One region of the Labrys neptuniae genome, then DNA from elsewhere that is predicted to be linked to it. Evidence: riboswitches for the same ligand, from Rfam matches in the RefSeq annotation. Region 1 holds a riboswitch; the other holds the start of a gene.
What was found. Region 1 has a riboswitch for S-adenosylmethionine ahead of metA (homoserine O-acetyltransferase MetA). Riboswitches for the same ligand answer to the same signal wherever they lie in the genome.
Positions count from the first base shown of each region.

Region 2: linked by a shared signal. The riboswitch ahead of ABXS05_RS03800 (O-succinylhomoserine sulfhydrylase) and the one ahead of metA (homoserine O-acetyltransferase MetA) in region 1 are both predicted to bind S-adenosylmethionine.

Region 1 is NZ_JBFNQD010000027.1:13,917-22,090, forward strand. Features, by position in the region: gene metH (methionine synthase) at 1-3,741, shown strand, start outside; SAM riboswitch at 3,863-3,940, shown strand; gene metA (homoserine O-acetyltransferase MetA) at 3,996-4,919, shown strand; gene ABXS05_RS33110 (YiaA/YiaB family inner membrane protein) at 5,249-5,530, opposite strand; gene ABXS05_RS33115 (PspA/IM30 family protein) at 5,585-6,274, opposite strand; gene ABXS05_RS33120 (TetR/AcrR family transcriptional regulator) at 6,380-7,003, shown strand; gene ABXS05_RS33125 (alpha/beta hydrolase) at 7,072-7,989, opposite strand; gene cckA (cell cycle histidine kinase CckA) at 8,138-8,174, opposite strand, start outside.
Region 2 is NZ_JBFNQD010000001.1:776,155-784,328, reverse strand. Features, by position in the region: gene ABXS05_RS03815 (MFS transporter) at 1-1,202, shown strand, start outside; gene ABXS05_RS03810 (hypothetical protein) at 1,299-1,667, opposite strand; gene ABXS05_RS03805 (2'-deoxycytidine 5'-triphosphate deaminase) at 1,696-2,814, opposite strand; SAM riboswitch at 2,906-2,985, shown strand; gene ABXS05_RS03800 (O-succinylhomoserine sulfhydrylase) at 3,022-4,230, shown strand; gene xdhC (xanthine dehydrogenase accessory protein XdhC) at 4,289-5,377, shown strand; gene ABXS05_RS03790 (ABC transporter ATP-binding protein) at 5,485-7,005, shown strand; gene ABXS05_RS03785 (ABC transporter permease) at 6,995-8,065, shown strand; gene ABXS05_RS03780 (ABC transporter permease) at 8,065-8,174, shown strand, end outside.

The DNA.
Region 1 (8,174 bases):
GCGCCTGCCCAGACCGATCGGGGCGCGGAGATCCTTGCCGCCCTTACCGCCGCCGCGCGGGAGCGCATCCTGATCCTCGATGGCGCCATGGGCACGCAGATCCAGGGGCTCGGCTTCGAGGAGGACCATTTCCGGGGCGAGCGCTTCGTCGGCTGTGACTGCCACCTCAAGGGCAACAACGACCTCCTCACCCTCACCCAGCCTGCGGCGATCGAAGCGATCCACTACGCCTATGCCATGGCCGGGGCCGACATATTGGAGACGAACACCTTCTCCTCCACCTCGATCGCCCAGGCCGATTACGGCATGCAGGAAGCGGTCTACGACCTCAACCGCGACGGTGCGCGCCTTGCCCGCCGTGCCGCTATCAAGGCGCAGCAGCAGGACGGGCGCCGGCGCTTCGTTGCCGGAGCGCTCGGCCCGACCAACCGCACCGCCTCGATCTCGCCCGACGTCAACAATCCCGGCTATCGCGCCGTCAGCTTCGACGATCTCCGCATCGCCTATGCCGAGCAGATCCGCGGCCTCATCGACGGCGGCGCCGACATCATCCTGATCGAAACCATTTTCGACACGCTCAACGCCAAGGCGGCGATCTTTGCCTGCGAGGCAGTGTTCGGCGAAAAGGACGTGCGCCTGCCCGTGATGATCTCGGGTACCATCACGGATCTCTCCGGCCGCACCCTCAGCGGGCAGACGCCGACGGCGTTCTGGCATTCGGTGCGGCATGCCCGCCCCTTCACCATCGGCCTCAACTGCGCGCTCGGCGCCAATGCGATGCGGGCGCATCTCGACGAGATCTCCACCGTCGCCGATACCTTCGTCTGCGCCTATCCCAATGCCGGTCTGCCCAACGAATTCGGCCAGTATGATGAAAGCCCCGAGGCGATGGCGGCGCAGATCGAGGGCTTTGCCCGCGACGGCCTGGTCAACATCGTCGGCGGCTGCTGCGGCTCGACGCCGGAGCATATCCGCGCCATTGCCGAGGCCGTGGGTCGCCACAAGCCGCGCGCCATTCCCGAAGCTGAGCCCAGGATGAAGCTGTCGGGCCTGGAACCCTTCACGCTCGACACCACCATCCCCTTCGTGAATGTCGGCGAGCGCACCAACGTCACCGGCTCCGCCAAGTTCCGCAAGCTCATCACCGCCGGCGACTACGCCACTGCCCTCGACATCGCCCGCGACCAGGTGGCCAATGGCGCCCAGGTCATCGACATCAACATGGACGAAGGCCTGATCGATTCCGAAAAGGCCATGGTCGAGTTCCTCAATTTGATCGCGGCCGAGCCGGACATCGCCCGCGTGCCGGTGATGATTGATTCCTCGAAATTCTCGATCATCGAAGCCGGCCTGAAATGCGTCCAGGGCAAGCCGCTGGTCAATTCGATCTCCATGAAGGAAGGCGAGGAAGCCTTCCTTCATCACGCCCGCCTGGTGCGTGCCTATGGCGCGGCCGTGGTGGTGATGGCCTTCGACGAACAGGGACAGGCCGATACGCTGGAACGCAAGGTCCAGATCTGCACCAGGGCCTACAAGCTGCTGACGCAGGAAGCCGGTTTCCCGCCCGAGGACATCGTCTTCGATCCCAACATCTTCGCCGTCGCCACCGGCATCGAGGAGCATAACGGCTATGGTGTCGCCTTCATCGAGGCGACGCGGCAGATCAGGGAAACCCTGCCCCACGCCCATATTTCGGGCGGCGTCTCCAATCTCTCCTTCTCCTTCCGCGGCAACGAACCCGTGCGCGAAGCCATGCACGCCGTGTTCCTCTACCATGCCATCCAGGCCGGCATGGATATGGGCATCGTCAATGCCGGCCAGCTTGCCGTCTATGAATCCATCGATGCGGAGCTGCGCGAGGCCTGCGAGGACGTGGTGCTCAATCGCCGCGACGACGCGACGGAGCGCCTGCTGGCGCTGGCCGAACGCTTCCGTGGCGCAGGCCCGAAGGAGGCCAAGGTCCAGGATCTCGCCTGGCGGAGCTGGTCGGTGGAAAAGCGCCTCGAACATGCCCTCGTCAACGGCATCACCGACTATATCAACGAGGACACCGAGGAAGCCCGGCTGGCGGCAGAGCGCCCGCTCCACGTCATCGAAGGCCCGCTGATGGCCGGCATGAACGTGGTGGGCGACCTGTTCGGCTCGGGCAAGATGTTCCTGCCCCAGGTGGTCAAGTCGGCCCGCGTGATGAAGCAGGCCGTGGCCGTGCTGCTGCCCTATATGGAAGCGGAGAAGGCAGCCAATGGCGGGCAGGTCCGCCAGAGCGCCGGCAAGGTGCTGATGGCCACCGTGAAGGGCGACGTGCACGACATCGGCAAGAACATCGTCGGCGTCGTGCTCGCCTGCAACAATTACGAGATCATCGATCTCGGCGTGATGGTCCCTTCTGCCAAGATCCTCGAAGTCGCGCGCCAGGAGAAGGTCGACATCATCGGCCTCTCCGGCCTGATCACGCCCTCGCTCGATGAAATGGTGCATGTCGCTGCGGAGATGGAGCGCGAGGGCTTCGACATTCCCTTGCTGATCGGGGGAGCCACCACCAGCCGCGTCCACACCGCCGTGAAGGTGCATCCGCGCTATGACCGTGGCCAGGCCGTCTATGTGACGGATGCGAGCCGCGCCGTCGGTGTGGTCTCCAGCCTGCTCTCGCCGACGATCAAGCCGGGCTATGTCGAGACCGTCCAGGCCGAATATGCCAAGGTCGCGGCCGCCCATGCCCGCAGCGAGGCCGACAAGCTGCGCCTGCCGCTCGCCAAGGCCAGGGCCAACGCCCACAAGGTGGACTGGACCGGCTTCGTCGCCCCCAGGCCGAACTTCCTCGGCACGCGCATGTTCGAGAATTACGACCTCGCCGAACTGGCGCGCTATATCGACTGGACACCCTTCTTCCAGACCTGGGAGCTCAAGGGGCGCTATCCCGCCATCCTCTCAGACGAGAAGCAGGGTGCGGCGGCACGCCAGCTCTTCGACGATGCCCAGGCCATGCTCGCCCGCATCATCGAAGAGAAGTGGTTCCACCCCAAGGCCGTGATCGGCTTCTGGCCGGCCAATGCCGTCGGCGACGATATACATCTGTATACGGACGAGGGCCGCGGCCGGAAACTCGCCAGCCTGCACACCTTGCGCCAGCAGCTCACCAAGCGCGACGGCCGGGCCAACGTCGCCCTCTCCGATTTCGTCGCGCCTGCAACCAGCGGCCAGGGCGACTATCTCGGCGGCTTCGTGGTTACCGCCGGCATGGAAGAGGAAGCGATCGCCCATCGCTTCGAACGTGCCAATGACGACTATGGCTCGATCCTGGTCAAGGCCCTGGCCGATCGCTTCGCCGAGGCCTTCGCCGAACGCATGCATGAGCGCGTGCGCAAGGAGTTCTGGGGCTATGCGGCCGACGAGAACCTGGCCCCCGACGAACTGATCGGCGAGCCCTATCGCGGTATCCGCCCTGCCCCCGGCTATCCCGCCCAGCCCGACCATACCGAGAAGGGCACGCTGTTCCGCCTGCTCGACGCCGAGGCTCGCATCGGCGTGCAGCTGACCGAGAGCTATGCGATGTGGCCGGGCGCCTCGGTGTCTGGGCTCTATTTCGCTCATCCCGATGCCTATTATTTCGGGGTATCGAAGATCGAGCAGGACCAGGTCGAGGACTATGCGGCCCGCAAGGGCATGAGCGTGGAAGAGGTCGAGCGCTGGCTTTCGCCGGTGCTCAACTATGTGCCCGGCGTCAAGGAGGCGGCGGAATAGACCTGGGAGCGCGGGCGTCCTCGCCCGCCCTTGGAAGCGCTTCGCCCTCAGGACGGCAAGAGCGGGCGAGGACGCCCGCGCTCCCAGGAACACCATTGATTTCCAATCACCGCAGGATTAACTCTTCTCCCGTGGTGATTTGGCCGGCCGGCTTGCAGCCACGTTAAACAACTCGCTAAAGGGCCGCTGGATGCATTCCATCCGTGGACCTGTCGCATTGCTTTCCGGCTGGCCCAACGTCGATCGAGTGCAACATGCCTATCAAGATTCCGGATACCTTGCCCGCCTTCTCCACCCTGGTCAGCGAAGGGGTGCGGGTGATGACGGAAACCGCCGCCATCCGGCAGGACATCCGCCCGCTGCAGATAGGCCTGCTCAATTTGATGCCCAACAAGATCCGCACCGAATTGCAGATGGCGCGCCTGGTCGGGGCCACGCCGCTGCAGGTCGAACTTTCGCTGGTGCGGGTCGGCGGCCATCGCGCCAAGAACACCTCGGAAGAGCATCTGCTCGCCTTCTACGAAACCTGGGAAGAAGTACGCGAGCGCAAGTTCGACGGCTTCATCATCACCGGCGCACCGGTGGAGACCCTCCCCTTCGAGGAGGTGACCTATTGGAAGGAGCTCGAGCAGATCTTCGACTGGACCACGACCAACGTGCATTCCACGCTGAACGTGTGCTGGGGGGCGATGGCGGCCATCTGGCATTTCCATCGCATTCCCAAATATGAGCTCACGGAGAAGGCCTTCGGCGTCTACCAGCACCACAACCGCAAGCCTTCCTCGATCTATCTCAACGGCTTTTCGGACGACTTCCACATCCCCGTCTCGCGCTGGACGGAGGTGCGCGGCGAGGACGTGCGCAAGAACGCCGAGCTGGAGATCCTGATGGATTCGGACGAAACCGGCGTTTGTCTCATTCACGAGCAACAAGGCAACCGGCTCTATCTGTTCAACCATGTCGAATATGAATCGACCTCGCTGGCCGATGAATATTTTCGCGATGTCGACGCAGGCGTGCCGATCAAGCTGCCGAAGAACTACTTCCCCTATGACGACCCGTCCTTCCCGCCGCGCAATTTCTGGCGCAGCCACGCCCATCTCCTGTTCGGCAACTGGATCAACGAGATCTACCAGACGACGTCCTACGATCTGAGCGAGGTCGGCAAGGGACGCTGAGGCCTTCCGGGCACAGAGGGCGCCCTGCCCATAGACGCCAACTTGAGGGTCGGGCGAGATGACCGAGCTGGAGATTATGCTCCACGTCCGAGCCCCCTCGCCCCGTTCTTACGGGGAGAGGATAGAGGTGAGGGGCTCCGCAATGCCCGGTTTTTCAAGGTTTGCGCCGCCCCTCGTCCTTACCTTCTCCCCGTTCTTACGGGGCGAAGGAGCGTTTGGCGTCGCAGCTCTCGCCTTAGGTTCGCCTCTATGAGCATTTTGCTCGTTCCCTCCTCCTTCTCGCATCGCATTCAAAGAGCGCCCGAGACGCCCGCGCCCCCGGGAACCTCTCAATCCTTGGCGCGATCGATACGCATCAGCAACTGCTCGGTCTTGGCGTCCTCGATGCGGTTGTGCAGCCGGCCGGCCTCCTGCTGGTCGCGCAGGGTCTTGGTCAGCGTCACGCAGGTCTGGATCAGCATCACCGTGCCCATGGCCAAGTAGGCCTTGATCCAGATGTCGACCGGGATGAACAGGATGCCGAGGCCGACCATGCCGGCAGCGCCCGCGAAGGCGGCATAGGTGAAGGTCATCCAGGCATTGGAGTGCTTGATCAGGTTCGACTGTTCCATGGCATTGTCTCGATTTTCCAAGAATTGAAAGGCAGGAGTTGAAAGGATGCTGGCTCAGGCCGCCTGCGCCGCTCGCGCTTGCAGCCGCGCCAGCACGTCCTCGGCCGTCGTCCGCGTCGTGGGACCGAACCCTGCCGCTTCGAGCTTCTCGGCCGTTGCCGCCGAGCGCGCCTCGGCGTCGAGGGCCTCGAGTTCAACCTCCACATCGTCCTGATGGGCCTGCCGGTGCCTGAGGCGGGCCAGCGTCTTTTCGGCATCGGCGAGAGCCGTACCGGGCGCGGCGGCGGCGAAGCCGGACTTGAGCTTATTCACCGTCTCAGCGGCTGCAGTGATGCGCCTGCCTCGTTCGATTTCGAGAAAGCGGCGCTCGGCTGCCGCCAGCTTCGTGCGCAGCCGTCCCGCCTCTTCGGCGAATGTCGCCTGGGCGGCGGCAATCGTCGCGGCATCGTTCTCAAGATTGGCGATCTCACCAGCGGCCTCGCCCGCCAGGTCGTCACGGCCGCCGCGCAGGGCCTCGATCGTGCGATCGTTGAGATCGGCGATGCGCCGGCGCACCTCGCCGAGCCGCCGCGCCTCGGCCTTGTCCTGGGCGATGGCCACCGCCAAGGCACCCCTTCCCTGTTCGAGGCCGGCCCGAGCATCCCGAATCTGCTGGTCCAGTATCCGCACGGCATTGCGGTCGACGAGATTGTCCTCCGCTTCTGCGGCCGCACCGCGGAACAAGGTCACGATGGTCTTGAACATCACGCTCTCCGTGTTATGAACAATGTTCACAATCCGAACGTTAACCTAACCGTGAACGGCGTTCAAGATAAATTTTGAACAATGTTCAGAGAGGAGTTGCCAGGCATGGCCAAGGCAAGTGCAAGGCGGGAAGAATTACGCGAGAAGCTGATCGAAGCGGCGGAGAAAACCATTGTCACGCAGGGCCATACGGCCTTGAAGGCTCGGGCCCTCGCCGAAGAGGTAGGCTGCGCCCTCGGCGCCATCTATACGGTCTTCCCCGATCTCGCCGCCCTCGTCCTGGCGGTGAATGCCCGCAGCTTCGCTCTGCTCAGCGCCATGCTCGGCCGAGAAGCAGAAGCTGCCGCCGCCGAAGGAGGCAGCCCTCGCGCCATCGCCAATCGCACCTTGATCGCGCTCGCCAACGGTTATCTCGACTTTGCCGCCGAGCATGGCGGGCGCTGGCATGCCCTGTTCGACTTCCGCTTGCCGGACGGCCAGGATCTGCCGGAAGACCATTTGCGCCAGCAGGATGCGCTGTTCCAGCATCTGGAAGCTCCGCTCGCCGTGCTCCAGCCCGGCCTCGCTAGAGACGAACGGGCCCTGCTCGCCCGCTCCCTCTTCTCGGCCGCCCATGGCATGGTACTGCTCGGTCTGGAGGGCAAGCTGGTGCAGTTGCCCCTGCCCTATCTGCGCGAGCAGATCGCGCTGGTGGTCAGCGCCATGGGCCGGGGTCTCGAAGGCGGTTGAGACGCGATCGATAAGAATGGCTGCCATCCACTCAACAAAATCGTTCGTATACGCGCTGCCGGCAATCCCTAACGAGACTGCACCGCCCTGTCGCCGAGAGCCGAAGTAACGGCCCAGGAAAAGCCCGGCGGAATGGTGGTACGGTGGTTCCGGCCGGGCACCACCAGCGAGCGAATGGTAAGGCCTGGAAAACCGCGCGATTTGAGCTGTTTTTCGAACCTCCTGACGTCGCCGACCATGTCCTGGGTGTCGCCGCGCCGGCCCGGGTCGTAGCGGCGAATTTCGTCACCACCGACATAGATCAGGACGTTGGCCTTCAGATCACGGTTCGCCTTGGCATATTTGGCTGCCATCGCCAGGATGGCATGATCGGCAAACCAGAAGGAAGGGCTGCCGAGAATGTAGGACTGGAAGAGGCCGGGCTCGGTCAGCAGGACGCGGGCGCCGAGGAGCCCGCCATAGGAATGTCCCCAATAGAGGCGGCGCTGCACATCGGCGCGATAGGTCTTCTCGATGAAGGCAATGACGGTCTGCTTGAGATAAAGTTGATAGGCCTCGGCCCCGCCATAGCCGGGTTTGTCGGCCACCGGCGTGTAGTCGCGCGCCCGACTGGCGGCAAAGCCTTCGCCCTTGGCGTAGGAAAGACCGACCAGAATCGGCTCCTCGCTCAGCTTGCCTTCGCGATGGAGCGCTCTCACCAGTCTAAGCGCTTCCTGTCGCCGCGGCTCCTTCGTCAGGCAAGTGGAGCCGTCGGAAAGATGCCCGCCATCGGCATAATAGAGCACCGGATAGCGCCTGGCGGGCTTGGCCTCATAATCCTCGGGCAGGGTGACTTCGATGTCGTAGGATCGCCCTGTCGCCGGATCGGGCAAGGAGCGGATCCGGGTGCCCCCCAGGTCGCAGTTCACCGGAGCCTTGTCCCTGGCCTCCACCGGCACCGTCATCGCGCCGAGCAGCGCCACGCCGGCGACGGTCCAAATTTTCATCTGAAAAAACAATGAAATAACACCGAAAACGACAGCTGGACCAATGCTTCACGCTGGCACGGCGAGCCCGACAGTGCAAGCCAGGAAGCGGGGCACTGCCGACACCGCATGCACCGCCAGCCATGGAGCCGTCACTGCGACCGCGGCTCTACGGCTTCATGTTGGACTTCACGGCCTCGACCAAT
Region 2 (8,174 bases), on a different contig from region 1:
ACCGCGTCAATGTCGGCTTTGCCAAGCTGACCATGCTCCAGGACCTGCAGTTCAGCGAGACGGTCTATGGCCTCGGCGCTGGTGTGTTCTTCCTCGGCTATTTCTTCTTCGAAGTGCCGAGCAACATGCTGCTCGAGCGGATCGGCGCCAAGCGGACGCTGGCTCGCATCACCATCGGCTGGGGCATCATCTGCGTCTTGATGATGTTCGTCACCAAGCCCTGGCAGTTCTATAGCCTGCGCTTCCTGCTCGGCGTGTTCGAGGCCGGCTTCTACCCCGGCGTCATCCTCTATCTCACTTATTGGTTCCCGTCGCTGCGCCGCGCCAAGGTCTTCGGCCTGTTCATGTCGGCCTCCGCCCTGGCCGGTGTCCTGGGCGGTCCGGTGGCTGGCACCATCATGACCCAGCTCGGCGGCGTGAACGGCTGGGCAGGCTGGCAGTGGGTGTTCCTGCTGGAAGGCATTCCGTCCATCCTGGCCGGCCTGGCGACCCTCTATTATCTGACCGACAAGCCCGAGCATGCCCATTGGCTGAGCGCCGACGAGCGCCAGCTGCTGATCGGCGATCTCGAGCGTGACCGCCAGGCGCTCGGCCATCGCGAGCACGGCGTGTTGCAGTCGCTGAAGAACCCGATCGTGTGGAAGTTCATTGCCATCTTCTTCTGCATCATCATGGCCAATTCCGCGCTGACCTTCTTCGGCCCCACCATCGTGCGGGAAGTCGGCTTTACAAATCCGGCCACGGTGGGCTGGATCATGGCGGCGATCTATGCCTGCGGCGCCGCCGGCATGATCTCCAACGGCATCCATTCCGACCGTGCCAATGAAGTGCGCTACCATTGCGGCCTGGCGGCTCTGGCCGGCGCGGTCGGGCTCACCGTCCTCGGCTTCGTGGTGCCCGGCAGCGCGCCGATCGCCTTGCTGGCCCTGGGGTTGGCCGTGGTCGGCACCATGTCGGCGATCCCGGTGTTCTGGCAGATGCCCAACCACTTCCTGGCTGGTTCGGCTGCCGCCGTCGGTATCGCCCTGATCAATTCGGTGGCCAATCTCGCCGGCTTCGGCGCTCCCTATCTGATGGGCTATCTCAAGGATGCCGGTGCCATATCGAACGGCCTGTGGATCGTCGCAGTGGTCGAGGCGGCCACCTTCCTGCTGATCGTGAAATTCGTTGCGCCCTTCGAACGGCGCTCGAAGCCGGCCTGAGTCCTCCCAGAGCCGGAAACTCGTGAAGGGCGGCCCGGCGAGCCGCCCTTTTTTTCTTGGCTGTTTGCCGGATGCCTCAGGTGCCTGTGCCGACCTTCACTTACGCTTGACCTGCGGTCTCACGGCAAGGAATTCGACCTTCGCCGCGCCGCTCTTGAACTTTCGCGCGGCGCCCTCGCAGATGCCGGGTCCATAAGTCTGCGGGGTCGAGGAGAACTGCTCGTTGCCCGTGACATTGGCCAGTGGGCGGTTGCGCAGGGCAACCATCGCCCGCTCGAACTTGGCCCTTTTATCAGGCCGGATCTGAAATTGAGCGGGACAATCCCGAACGATCCGAAAGGAGAAGGCAGCAGCGCCGATTTCCTCGCAACTGAAGCCTCCGAAGCACTCCATCGCTCGCGCCTGCGCAAGCGGGAACAGCAAGACACAAAGTGCGGCAGTGGTCGCGACGACAGAGTTCTTCATGGCACCACCCTTGCGCCGGCATCGCGACTTACCGGAAATGCTTCGACAGTTTCAGCGCCTGGCCCTGATAGTTGGAGTTGAGGCCGGACCCGTAGAGGATCTGCGGGCGTTCGAGCATGCGTTCATAGATCAGGCGCCCGACGATCTGGCCGTCCTCGACGATGAAGGGAACTTCGCGCGACCGCACTTCGAGTACGGCCCGCGCTGCCTCCATGCCGTCGGGCGAGTAGCCAAAGCCTGGATCGAAGAAGCCGGCGTAATGCACCCGGAATTCGCCCACCAGCGGGTCGAACGGCACCATTTCGGCGGCGAATTCCGGCGGCACATGCACGGCTTCCTTGGAGGCCAGGATGTAGAACTCATCCGGGTCCAGGATCATGTCGTTCTTGCCGCGATGCGGGATCGGCTCCCAGAAATCGAGAAGATCGCAGGCCGCGCGCTTGTCGACGTCGATCACGGCGGTATGGCGCTTGGCGCGATAGCCGATGATGCCGTCGCCGAAGCCGGTGAGGTCGACGGAGACGGCGACGCCGCCGGCAATGTCCGGATCGGGCGAGGAGACCAGGCCCATGCGGCGCTGCAATTCGCGCAAGGCGGCATCGTCGATGCGGGCTTCGCCGCGGCGGAAACGGATCTGGCTGAGGCGCGATCCCGTCCTGACCAGCACCGGGAAGGTGCGGGGGCCGATCTCGGCATAGAGCGGGCCGTCATAGCCGGCTTCGACCTGGTCGAAGGCGCGGGCATGGTCGGTGATCACGCGGGTGAAGACGTCGAGGCGGCCGGTCGAGCTCTTGGGATTGGTGGAGGCGAGAACGCCATCCGGCATCTTCAGGCTTTCGAGCAGGGGCACGATGTAGACGCAGCCCGTCTCCAGCACGGCCCCGTTGGTCAGGTCGATCTCGTGCAGAGCGAGGTCGGCGATGCGCTCGGCGACCGTGCTGCGCGGACCGGGCAGGAAGCTTGCCCGCATGCGATAAGCCTTGGCGCCCAGGCGCAGGTCGAGGCTGGCCGGCTGGATCTGGTCCGTGGCCAAGGGCTGCTCGATGCGGACGGCGCCCGCCTCGACCAGGCCGGCAATCGCCTGTGAGGGCAGGATGCCATGGCTATGCAGAAGGCCTGGGGAGTGCAGGAGGTTCGAGGACGGCATGGCTCTCGCTTTTTGCTGCCAGTTTTGGCGTATCTTGGTCTTGCTAGACGAAACCATGCATTGACGCCATCGGGGAGTAGGGCTACTCAACAGTCTTCGTCGTGGTGGATTTGGGCCGGCCGGCTTGCAGCCACGTAAAACAACTCGCTAAAGGGCCGTGGGAAAGAGCGCTGGCGCTCGACTTGCGGCTGTTCAGGATTGCCGCAGATGACCAAACCGTTGACTTCAGCACCTTCCACCCGGGAATTGCAGCCGGCCACCCGGCTCGTGCATGCCGGCACGCTGCGCTCGCAATATGCCGAGACCTCGGAGGCGTTGTTCCTCACCCAGGGATTCGTCTACGAAAGCGCCGAGCAGGCGGAGGCCCGTTTCAAGGGCGAGGATGCCGGCTTCATCTATAGCCGCTTCTCCAATCCCACCGTGGCGATGTTCGAGCAGCGCATGGCGGAACTGGAGGGAGCCGAAGCTGCCCGCGCCACCGCCTCCGGCATGGCGGCCGTCACCGCGACCCTGATCGGCCAGCTCAAGGCCGGCGACCATGTCGTCGCCGCCAAGGCCCTGTTCGGCTCCTGCCGCTATGTCATCGAGGAATTGTTGCCGCGCTTCGGCGTGACCTCGACCCTGGTCGATGGCACCGAGCTGGCCGAGTGGCAGGCGGCGGTTCGGCCGGAAACCAAGGTGTTCTTCCTGGAAAGCCCGACCAATCCGACACTCGAGATCCTCGACATCGAGGCCATCGCCAGGATCGCCAAGAGCGCCGGTGCCACGCTGGTGGTGGACAATGTCTTCGCCACGCCGCTGCTGCAGAGCCCGCTCAAGCTCGGCGCCGATTGCGTGGTCTATTCGGCCACCAAGCACATCGACGGGCAGGGCCGGTGCCTTGCCGGTGTGATCCTGGCGTCGGAAAAGTTCATCAACGACCACATCCATACCTACCTGCGCCAGACCGGCCCCTCGATCTCTCCCTTCAATGCCTGGGTGATGCTCAAGGGCCTGGAGACACTGGAACTGCGCGTCGAACGCCAGATCGCCAATGCGGTCAAGGTTGCCGATGCCCTCGCTGGCCACGCGGCCGTCGAGCGCGTGATCTATCCCTTCCGCGACGACCATCCCCAGGCCGAACTCGCCCGCCGCCAGATGAAGGCCGGCGGCACGCTGGTGACCTTCGAGGTTAAGGGCGGCAAGGCGGCGGCGTTCAAGGTTGCCAACGCCTTGAAGATCACCCGCATTTCCAACAATCTCGGCGACACCAAGAGCCTGATCACCCATCCCTCGACCACCACCCATCAGCGCTTCGAGGAAGATGCGCGCCTGGGCATGGGCATCCGCCAGGGCATGCTGCGTTTCTCCGCCGGCATCGAGAGCGCCGACGACCTGATCGCCGACTTTGCGCAGGCCCTCGACAAGGCCTTGTAATCGGGGGCTTTAGACCGGCCTGGAAGTACCGTATCTCCCGGAGGAGTCTGGGTTGGTCTTGAAGACCAGCCCCCAAATGGGCTTTGGCGCGATCATCCCGAAGCGTTATCATGCCTGTGCCAAAACCGGCATGCATGCGGGCAGAGCGATGGGGATCTTCGCGACGCTGAAGGCTATGGTCGAGCGGGACGGGCGCGCCGTGCTCGTCACCATCATGGATGTGCGCGGGTCAAGCCCACGCGAAGCAGGCACGCGCATGGCCGTGCGGGCAGACGGCGCCTTTTCTGGCACGATCGGCGGTGGCACGCTGGAATGGCAGGTGCTCGCCGAAGCGCAGGCGCTGCTTTCGGCTCGGGAGGGACGCCGCATACGCTCCCTGGACAAGGCCCTGGGACCGGACCTCGGCCAATGCTGCGGCGGCCGGGTCAGCCTGATGCTGGAGCGTCTGGAGCGGGACGATCTCGCCTGGCTGAACGAGCTTGCGACGCTGGCGGGCGGAACCTCCATCAGCATCGGCACGCCGCATGAGCGAGGCGGCTTCATCCGTCGCCGGGCCAGCGATGCCGAGGCACAGGGGCTATCCGCCGAAACGGCCAGCCGCTTCCTGCCGGACGGGCGCCTGCTCGAAAGGCTGGATCCCACAAATCCGTCTGTCTATCTGTTCGGCGCCGGTCATGTCGGCCGGGCTCTGATCCTGGCGCTGGCGCCTCTGCCGATCGACGTGGTCTGGTGCGATGCCCGGCCCGACGCCTTCCCGAGCCATGTGCCGCAGCATGTCGTGCTCCGCCGCGATGCCGAGCCCGAGCATATCCTGGCCGGGGCACCTGACCATGCGCGTATCGTGGTGATGACGCATAGCCACGCGCTCGATCTTGCCATCGTTTCGTCGGCTCTGGCGGCGGATCGTTTTGCCTATGTTGGCGTGATCGGCTCACAGACCAAGCGGGCTCGCTTCGTCTCGCAATTGCGGCAGGCGGGCCTGGCGGAACGGCTGATCGAAGGCATGATCTGCCCGCTCGGAATACCCGGCATCGAAGGCAAGGAGCCGGCGGTGATAGCGGCTTCCGTCGTGGCCCAGATCTTGCAATTACCCCGTCAGGCCGGCAGCCGGATGTCGGTCCTGAAAGGCCATCGGCGTCTCGGCTAGTCCCGGTACGCCGCTGAGTTGGGGAAAAGCTGCGTTACCATGCCTGAACTCTTCGCATCTGCCTTATTTGCGCCTATGAATTGGGCACGTCCATGAATGTGGCAGCAATGGCAGACGCTCACACGCCCCTGATCGAAGCGAGGGGTATCGTCAAGATCTTCGGCGCGCTGAGAGCGAATGACGGCATCGATCTGAAGATCATGCCGCATGAGATCCATGCTTTGCTGGGCGAGAACGGCGCCGGCAAGTCGACCTTCGTCAAGATTCTCTATGGCCTGCTCCAGCCCAACGAGGGGCAGCTCTTCTGGCAGGGACAGCCGATCCAGTTGCCGCGCCCGGCGGCGGCTCGCGCCGTGGGCATCGGCATGGTGTTTCAGCATTTCTCGCTGTTCGACAATCTCAGTGTCGCCGAGAATGTCGCCCTGGCCCAGCCCCCGGGCACGAAATTGCGGGATGTCGAGGAAGGCATCGCGGCGGTATCGGCGGCCTATGGCCTGCCGCTCGAACCGCGCCGGCCGGTGCATACGCTTTCGGTGGGGGAGCGGCAGCGCATCGAGATCGTGCGCTGCCTGATGCAGAACCCCAAGCTGCTCATTCTCGACGAGCCGACCTCGGTGCTGACGCCGCAGGAGGCCGACCAGCTCTTTCTCACCCTCGAACGCATCACCGGCGAGGGCAGGGCGGTGCTCTACATTTCCCACCGGCTGGAGGAGGTGAAGCGCCTGTGCCAGACGGCGACCGTGCTGCGCCACGGCAAATTGGTGGCGACCTGCGACCCCCGCAAGGAAACCGCCGCGAGCCTGGCACGCATGATGGTGGGCGCCGACGTCGCCATGGTCGAGCATGGCCGCCTGGCCAACCGTGACGGCCCCGTGCGCCTGGCGCTGAAGGGGCTGAATCTTCAGGCCGAGGACCTGCATGGCACGACGCTGAAGGAGATTACGCTGAATGCCCGGGGCGGCGAGATTCTCGCCATTGCCGGTGTGGCAGGCAATGGCCAGAGCGAACTCTTCGCGGCCATCTCCGGCGAGAGGACGGTGGCCCCCGAGGCGGTGGCTGTCGACGGCAAGCCCGTCGGTGCGCTCGGCGTCACCGAGCGCCGGCGCTTGCGCGCCGCCTTCGTGCCGGAAGAACGGCTCGGCCATGCGGCGGCGCCGCGCATGACCCTCTCCCAGAATGCGCTGCTGACCGGCCATGCCGCCAGTGGGCTGGTGTCCTACGGCATGGTCGACATGCGCAAGGCCTCGGCCGAGGCAACCAGGATCTCCGGCACGTTCGACGTGCGCAAGGGCAAGCCCGACCCCGAGGCCGGCTCGCTCTCCGGCGGCAATCTGCAGAAATTCGTGGTCGGCCGCGAGATGCTACGCGAACCCGGCGTGCTGGTGGTGAACCAGCCGACCTGGGGCGTGGATGCCGGTGCGGCCGCGTTGATCCGACAGGCCCTGATCGATCTGTCGCGGCGCGGTGCGGCGGTGGTGGTGATCAGCCAGGACCTCGACGAGATCTTCGAGGTGGCCGATCATATCGCGGTGATCCATCACGGCCGGCTGTCCGCACCGGAGCCCGTATCGGCCATGAGTCTGGAGAGGATCGGGTTGCTGATGGGGGGCGCCGATCATGCGGATTGAACTCGAAAAGCGGGCCGAGCGCTCCATAAGCATGGCCTTGGTCTCGCCTCTCATTGCCATCCTGCTCACGGTGGTTTCGGCGGCCATCATCTTCGCGCTCTATGGCAAGGCACCCGGCGAGGCGCTCTATGTCTATTTCATCAAGCCGCTGACCGGCCTGCGCACCGCTCAGGAACTGGTGGTGCGCGCGACGCCCCTGGTGATGATCGCCGTCGGCCTGTCGCTCTGCTACATCTCCAACAACTGGAACATCGGCGCCGAAGGCCAGTACATTATTGGCGCCACGGTGGGCGGCGGCATCGCCCTGCTGTTCCAGGGCCAGACGCCCTTCTATGCGGTGCCGCTCATCCTCGTCGGCGGCATCGCCGGTGGTGCGCTGTGGGCCCTGATCCCGGCGGTGCTGAAGACGCGCTTCAACACCAACGAGATCCTGACCAGCCTGATGCTGGTCTATATCGCCGACAAGATCCTCGATTATTGCGTGCGCGGCCCCTGGCGCGACCCCGCTGGCCTGAACTTCCCGCTCACGGCCAATTTCGACAATACGCTGCCGGCGCTGTTCCGGCGCAGCCCGATCCATCTCGATTCCATCTTCGCGCTGGTGGTAGTGGCGGCTGCCGCCGTGCTGTTGTGGCGCGGCCTCAAAGGCTTCGAGATCCGCCTGCTCGGCCAGGCGCCGCGCGCCGCCCTGTTCGCCGGCTTCTCGCCCAAGCGCATGACTTTGTTCGTCTTTGCGGTGTCGGGCGGCCTTGCCGGCCTTGCCGGCATCAGCGTGGCCGATGGGACGATGGGCCTCCTGCAGCTTCCCTTCGCCAGCGGCTACGGCTTTAGCGCCATCATCGTCGCCTTTCTTGGCCGGCTTAATCCGGTGGGCATCCTGTTGTCAGGCCTGTTGCTGGCACTGTCCTATCTCGGCGGCGAGGCGGCCCAGATCGCACTCAAGGTGCCGATCGGCATCACCAGCGTGATCCAGGGCCTGCTGCTGTTCTACGTGCTCGCCTGCGACACGCTCATCCTCTACCGCATCCGTTTCGTGCGCGGCGCAGTCAAGGTAGCCTGATGAATCTCACCGAAGCGATCATCCTCACCATCATCACCTCCTCGACCCCGTTCGTGCTGGCCGGCATCGGCGAACTGGTGGTGGAGCGTTCCGGGGTGCTCAATCTCGG